Regions from separate parts of the Variovorax sp. LjRoot175 genome, predicted to be linked through region 1. Evidence: predicted binding sites of a transcription regulator. Region 1 holds the regulator's gene; the other holds the start of a gene.
What was found. The regulator FNR, encoded in region 1, switches genes on or off when oxygen is low (the NO sensors DNR and NnrR bind a similar motif). The targets are predictions, from matches to a motif close to TTGATNNNNATCAA.
Positions count from the first base shown of each region.

Region 2: the regulator FNR is predicted to act here: its motif matches at 1,489-1,502, upstream of hemN (oxygen-independent coproporphyrinogen III oxidase).

Region 1 covers NZ_CAXURY020000002.1:395,510-398,915, forward strand. Annotated here, with positions in the region: gene ccoG (cytochrome c oxidase accessory protein CcoG) at 1-1,030, shown strand, start outside; gene ACSQ89_RS31850 (FixH family protein) at 1,051-1,326, shown strand; gene ACSQ89_RS31855 (hypothetical protein) at 1,332-1,577, shown strand; gene fnr (fumarate/nitrate reduction transcriptional regulator Fnr) at 1,558-2,274, opposite strand; gene ACSQ89_RS31865 (sulfite exporter TauE/SafE family protein) at 2,487-3,200, shown strand; gene ACSQ89_RS31870 (hypothetical protein) at 3,323-3,406, shown strand, end outside.
Region 2 covers NZ_CAXURY020000002.1:543,348-546,753, forward strand. Annotated here, with positions in the region: gene hemN (oxygen-independent coproporphyrinogen III oxidase) at 10-1,428, opposite strand; gene ACSQ89_RS32610 (universal stress protein) at 1,884-2,327, opposite strand; gene ACSQ89_RS32615 (type IV pili methyl-accepting chemotaxis transducer N-terminal domain-containing protein) at 2,775-3,406, shown strand, end outside.

The DNA of each region.
Region 1 (3,406 bases):
CAAGATCGAAGGCAACCGCATCGCGCGCATGCGCCTGGACGAAGGCGACTTCTCGCTCGAGAAACTGGTCAAGAAGTGGTTCAAGCACATCGTGTGGCTCGGCATCGCGCTGTGGACCGGCTTCACCTTCGTCGGCTACTTCACCCCGATTCGCGAACTGGGCCTGGAGTTCCTGCAGACGCGCATGAGTTCGTGGGAGGTGTTCTGGGTCTTCTTCTATGGCTTTGCGACCTACGGCAATGCGGGTTTCATGCGCGAGCAGGTCTGCATGTACATGTGTCCCTATGCGCGCTTCCAGAGCGCCATGTTCGATCGCGACACGCTGATCGTGAGCTACGACAGCGAGCGCGGCGAACCCCGCGGCGTGCGTTCCAAGAACAACAACGCCCGCGCGCAGGGGCTTGGCGACTGCATCGACTGTTCGTTGTGCGTGCAGGTCTGCCCGACCGGCATCGACATCCGCAAGGGGCTGCAGTACGAGTGCATCGGCTGCGGGCTCTGTGTGGACGCCTGCAACACCGTGATGGACAAGATGGCCACACCGCGAGGTCTGATCCGCTACGCGACCCAGGCCGGCATGGCCGGCCATTGGACGCCGAGGCAGGTGCTGCGCCGCGTGCTGCGCCCACGGGTGCTGATCTACACGGGCTTGCTCGCTGCGCTGACGATGGGCGTGCTGGCGAGCCTGGTCGTGCGCATGCCGCTGAAGGTCGACGTGGTGCGCGACCGGGCTTCGCTCGCGCGCATCGTCGAGGGCGGTCAACTCGAGAACGTCTATCGCCTGCAGATCATGAACGCGACCGAGCAGGTGCAGCGCTACCGCATCGAAGCCAGGGGGCTGGAAGGCTTGAGCGTGTCTCCGCCTGATCCGGTCGAGGTCGGTTCTGCGCAGTCGCGCTGGGTCGCGGTGCGCCTGCAGCTCCCCTACGGCAGCGCCACCGCGGGTTCCCACGTCGTGCACTTCGACGTGCGCTCGGCCGACGGCAGCGCGCAGGTGTCGGAGAAGGCGACCTTCCTGGTGCCTCGTTGAGTTCGCAAAGAGGAGACAAGATGGACGATCATGCGATGACTTCCCCCAAGAGCGAACCCTGGTGGCAGTTCCCGCTGCTGTGGATGGTGATGGCCGGGCCCGCTGTGGTCATCGTCGCCAGCTTCGTGACGCTCTGGCTCGCCCTGCGCACGCCCGATCCGGTGGTGGCGCCGGACTACTATCGCCAGGGCATCGAGATCAACAAGCAACTGGTCGAAAAGAAGCTGATGCCCGCGCTGGCGGGCCGCAATCATGCGGCAACGCCTGATGCCGACCTGCCCGCACCCAGGCGCTGATGGCCATGAAGACGCGCAACTGGATGTCGATTCTCTGGCCCGCCTTTCTGCTGGCGAGCGCGGCCGAACTGCTGGTTTTTGCGCTGGTCGACCCCGGCGACCTCCACTGGCGCGGCGAGGCCGTCGGCCTGTCGCGCCAGGCGGTCTATGCGGCCGGCTTCTTCGTCTTCTGGCTGCTGGCGATAGGGTCGAGCGCGCTGACGCTGCTTCTGACCAGGTCGGCCTCCGAGATCAACAGCCGGGAGGATTGACGATGCGCCGGAGCGCCTCGGCGTCGACGATGCGAAGATTGCGCTTCTCCACCTCGACGATGCCATCCTCCATGAACTTGGAGAGCGTCCGGCTCACCGTTTCGAGGGTGAGCCCGAGGTAGCTGCCGATCTCTTCGCGCGTCATGCGCAGCACGAACTCGGAACGCGAGAAACCGCGCGCATGCAGGCGCTGCACGAGGTTGAGCAGAAAAGCCGCGAGGCGTTCCTCGGCCCGCATGCTTCCCAGCAGCAGCATCACCCCGTGCTCGCGCACGATCTCGCGGCTCATGATCTGATGCACGTGGCGCTGCAGCGCCGCGACCTCGCGCGACAGTTCCTCGATTCGGTGAAAGGGCATCACGCAGACCTCGGCATCCTCGAGCGCGACCGCGTCGCAGGTGTGCTGGTTGTTGACGATGCCATCGAGGCCGATGATTTCGCCGGCCATCTGGAAACCGGTGACCTGGTCGCGCCCATCCTCGGTCGCCACGCGGGTCTTGAAGACACCGGTGCGGATCGCATAGAGCGAGGTGAAGGGCTCGCCGTTGCGAAAGAGCGTCTCGCGGCGTCGGACCTTGCGCCGCGTGGCCACGATCTCGTCGATGCGTTTCAACTCGCTCGGCTCCAGCCCCGCGGGCATGCACAGCTCGCGCAGGGTGCAACTGGAGCAGGCGACCTTGATGTGTTCGGCTTTCATGGAGGGCGTCGAGGGTTGCAGTGATTCTGTGACGCGGTGCGCCGCCCAGGCTTGATGCACATCAAGGATGACGGGTCGACCTGCCCGCATAGTGGGTCATTGCTTGCCAGACCCACCGCCGCAATGAACACATCTCTCGCCCTCGCCCCTGCCGATTCATCTCGCGTCCCGGCCGAGCACAACCGCACGCGCTTCTCGCGCATCGTCTGATCATGCAGACTGCGCTCGCCAGCACTGCGCTCCTGATGGGATTGGTCGGCGGGCCCCATTGCGTCGCGATGTGCGGTGCTGCCTGTGCCGGCGTGATCCGCATCGTGCGCGTGCCGGTGGATGGTGGTGTGGCGCCGCTTTCGGCGAGCCCTCCGGCTGTTTCCGCATCCGTCGCCTTCCATGCGGCCCGTATCGCGGGCTATACGGCTGCCGGGGCGGCCGCCGCAGCGGCGATGCAGAGCCTCGGGTTCGCAAGCGAACAGGTCGCGGCGTTGCGTCCTCTGTGGGTGCTGCTTCATGTGTTTGTGCTCGCCTGGGGCCTGGTGCTCGCCGCACTCGGGCGACAGCCACTCTGGGCGCACCGTATCGGGCGCGCGCTCGCGACGCGCCTGCGGCCGCTCACCGGTTCGATGGCCGGCGTGCTCGCGACGGGTGCGCTCTGGGTCTCCATGCCTTGCGGTCTGTTGTATTCCGCGCTGATGCTTGCCGGGCTGGCCAACGGACCGGCGCAAGGCGCACTGACGATGGCCCTCTTTGCCGTGGGCAGCGGCGTGTCGCTGGTTCTGGCCCCTTGGCTGTGGCAGCGCTTGCGTTCAGGTGCCAGCATTGCGCGCAAGGAATGGGGAACCCGGCTTGCCGGCGGCCTGCTTGCGGCAGTGGCAATTCAGGCGCTGTGGATCGACCTGAGTCATCAGATCGACATATGGTGCCGCTGAAGGGAGACACCATGAGACGCAACATGATCGCGCTGATCGGACTTTCGGCCGTCTGCGCCGCGCTCATGAGCCCTTGCGCTGCCCAGCAGCGCCCCGCGCAGCCAGACCTTCAGATGCAGGGCATGGCCGCCCATGACGTTGCATATCAGGCGGCTCTCGACGCAGCCTCGGCCACGCGAAACGCGTCCAAGGACGCCGCTGCGGCG
Region 2 (3,406 bases), 150 kb from region 1:
ACGCAGTGGCTAGATGATCCGGGAGAAGCGAGCGCGCTTGCGATCCGTTTGCAGATAGCGGTCGAAGACCATCGCCACGGCCCGTACGAAGAACCAGCCTTTGTCGGTGACCGTGAGATCGCGGTCCGTGAGGCAAACGAGGCCGTCCGCCTCCAGCTGGCCGAGAGCGGCCAGTTCGGACGCGAAGTAGTCACGAAAGGTGATCAGGTGGGCGATGTCGATCGACTCGAAGTCGACATGGCCCTGGCACATGATGGCCATGATCACCGCGCGACGCAGCACGTCGTCGCGCGACAGCGCGAGCCCGCGCACCACCGGCAGCCGTCCCTGGTTGAGATGGTCGTAGTAGTCCTCCAGGGTCTTTGCGTTCTGGCTGTAGGTGCCGCCAACCCTTCCGATCGCCGATACGCCAAGCGCGACAAGGTCGCAGTCCGGCTGCGTGCTGTAGCCCTGGAAATTGCGGTGCAGCCGACCTTGGCGTTTGGCGACAGCCAGGCTGTCGTCCGGCAACGCGAAGTGGTCCATGCCGATGTAGACATAGCCAGCGCAGGTGAGGGCGGCGATGGAGCGCGACAGCATCTCGATCTTCGTGGCCGCGTAGGGCAATTCGTCGGCGGCGATCCGGCGCTGCGGCTTGAACCTCTCGGGCAAGTGCGCGTAGGCATAGAGGGCGATGCGGTCCGGACGCAGCTCGCAGATCTGCGCCAACGTGCGGTCGAACGAGGCGGCGCTTTGACGCGGCAGTCCATAGATCAGGTCGACGTTGATGGACTGGAATTTCAGCTCGCGCGCCGAGGCGACCAGATCGAATACTTGTTGTGCGGGCTGGATGCGATGTACCGCTTGCTGGACGTCCGGGTCGAAGTCCTGGACGCCGAAGCTCAAACGATTGAAGCCCAGTCGGGCCAGGTGGGCAAGGCGGTCGGCGTCGACCGTGCGTGGATCGATCTCGATGGAGCATTCGGCGCCCGGCGCGAACGAAAAAGCTTCGCGCAGCATCCGCATCAGGTCGGTCAGGCCGTCATCGCTCAGGAAGGTCGGCGTCCCGCCGCCAAGGTGAAGCTGGCTCACCGCCGTCCGTGCGCTCAATTGCGCCGCGTGCAGGGCGATCTCCTTCTCCAGGTATCCCAGGTACTCACGCGCACGGGAGGCATGCCGCGTGATGATCTTGTTGCACGCGCAGTAGTAGCACAGCGATGCACAGAACGGAATGTGGACGTAGAGGGAGATGGGAGTCATGACTGCGCTGATGCCCAGCCTTCGCTGCCGCGCCGCGGCACCGTAGTCGTCAGGGCCGAAGGCCTCGACAAAGCGGTCCGCCGTCGGATAGGACGTGTAGCGAGGCCCGGCCACATCGAAGCGGGCCAGCACGTCGGCCGAGACCGAAGACGGGGAGGTTTCGTGGGGCGGAGCCAGGACAGTGGACATCATTGCGTTCAACCAAGGAAAGGCAGGTCTTCACTGTGCCTTCGTCGCGCCGGTCGTTGGTTGATGCTTGTCAACATAAGCAGCCGGACCGCTCGGCAGGAGGCATCTGAACAACGATCTGGACGAGCGCCGATGACGACGATGACGACGATGACGCCGAGCGACTCGGCCCCGGCCAGACGCTGGCAGGAGAGCGGTCGGATGCGGCGTCGAGGCGATGACTGCTGCGGCGGTCAGGGGGCGGCGTTGAGCTGTGCGCGGAGCTTGCAAGCTGAAGCGCCCGCGCTGCGTGATGCCTACGAACAGCAGGTGGTCCAGATCAATACGGTCCCGGAGACCTCAGCTTCAGCGCTCGTTCGAAAGGGCATCCACATGGGGTTCGAGCCGCGGTCGGCAGCAAATGGATCAGCGCGCAGCGCGCCTTGGTGCTTATCAGGAAAGCGCACGGGCCAAGGTCAGCGCAGTACAAGCACGGGCACGTCGGAGTTCGCAAGCACATGCGCGGTTTCGCTACCCAGGAAAGCGCGTGCCAGCCCTTTTCGTCCGTGCGAGGCCATCACGATGAGATCGCTGCCGTGCTTGCTGGCGGCACCAATGATTGAATCGGCCACTCGATTCGATTTGACAGACGCCGTGCTGACCCGTACGCCGCATGCTTCGGCGCGCTTCTCGAGCGCCTCGAGCATGGTCTTGGCCTGCTCAGCGCGCCGGCACCCGATGCGGTCGATCTCCTCGGCTTCGAATTCGATGGTGCCGTCCATGTAGCTCTTGGCTTGCCGTCGTACCACGGTCACGGCCCTGAGCTCGGCCTTGTGCTCCGCAGCCAGGTCGATGGCTTTCGAGACGGCCTTTTCCGCCAGCACGGAGCCGTCAGTGGCAACAAGAATGCGCTTGAACATGAACTGTCTCCTCGGAGGTTGAGTTTCTGCAGCGTAGCCCCGCGGGGGCTTTGGAGCTTGATCCAGATCAAGCATGCACACGGTTTCAAATGCAGAATGCGGCAAGCGAACGAGCACATGGACCTGCCGACGCACCAGAGAAGGCGACGACTGAGAGGAATGGTGAGCGCGCGTCGAGCGCGCGCGCAACATAGGAATGCAGCTGTATCCGAACGAGGAACCGATCCCGATGACTGACCGAACTCGTGAGCCTGCCTGGGCCTATGGATCCCAGCAACAAGGCCGGGATCGGTGCGTCAGCAGTGGGGCGCATGCGATGTGCAGCATGTCCCACTTGGGCCTTGCTGTCTCGAACGCCTACGCGCGTCGACTCGTCGGCCGGCCGGATCTGCTGCATCGAACGCGCTCCACTTGTGCGGCCGCTGCCGCAACGCTGACATGCGCTCGATGAACAGATCTCGGCAATGGACACTGGGCGCCAAGCTGGCGCTGGTCGCCATGCCGTTCCTGTTGGCAGCCCTTGGCGCCATCGCGACCTTGGTCTACATGTCATGGCAGATCGAGGGGGGTGCCGCTGCGGTCAACGAAGCTGGGCGCATGCGCATGCAAACCTATCGGATGGTGCTGTCGGCTGGCGCGGGCGATGTGCGGGCGCTGTCACAGCAGGTGGCAGAGTTCGAGCGCAGCCTCCAGGGACTGCGCCGCGGCGACACCGAACGGCCGTTGTTCGTACCCTGGGACGACACCGTGCGCCAACGCTTCGCTGTGGTCGAACGCGACTGGGCCGCCTTTCGCAGGCGCCTCGCCGATTCGACGCTGCCTGGCGCCGCGACCCGCCTTGGCGACGACGCCGTCGCGTTCACGTTGAACATCGATGCATTCGTCGCCGGTATCGAAGCCCACTTGTCACGGTGGACTGCGCTGATGCACTTGCTGCAGGTCGCGATGATGGGCGTGGCGCTCATCGGCGCGGCAGTGCTGGTCCATACCGGATACCGCTTCGTCCTGGAGCCGCTGGGATTGCTCAAGCGAGCCATTCATCGCCTCCAGGATGGCGATCTCGGTGCCCGCGTCGTGCG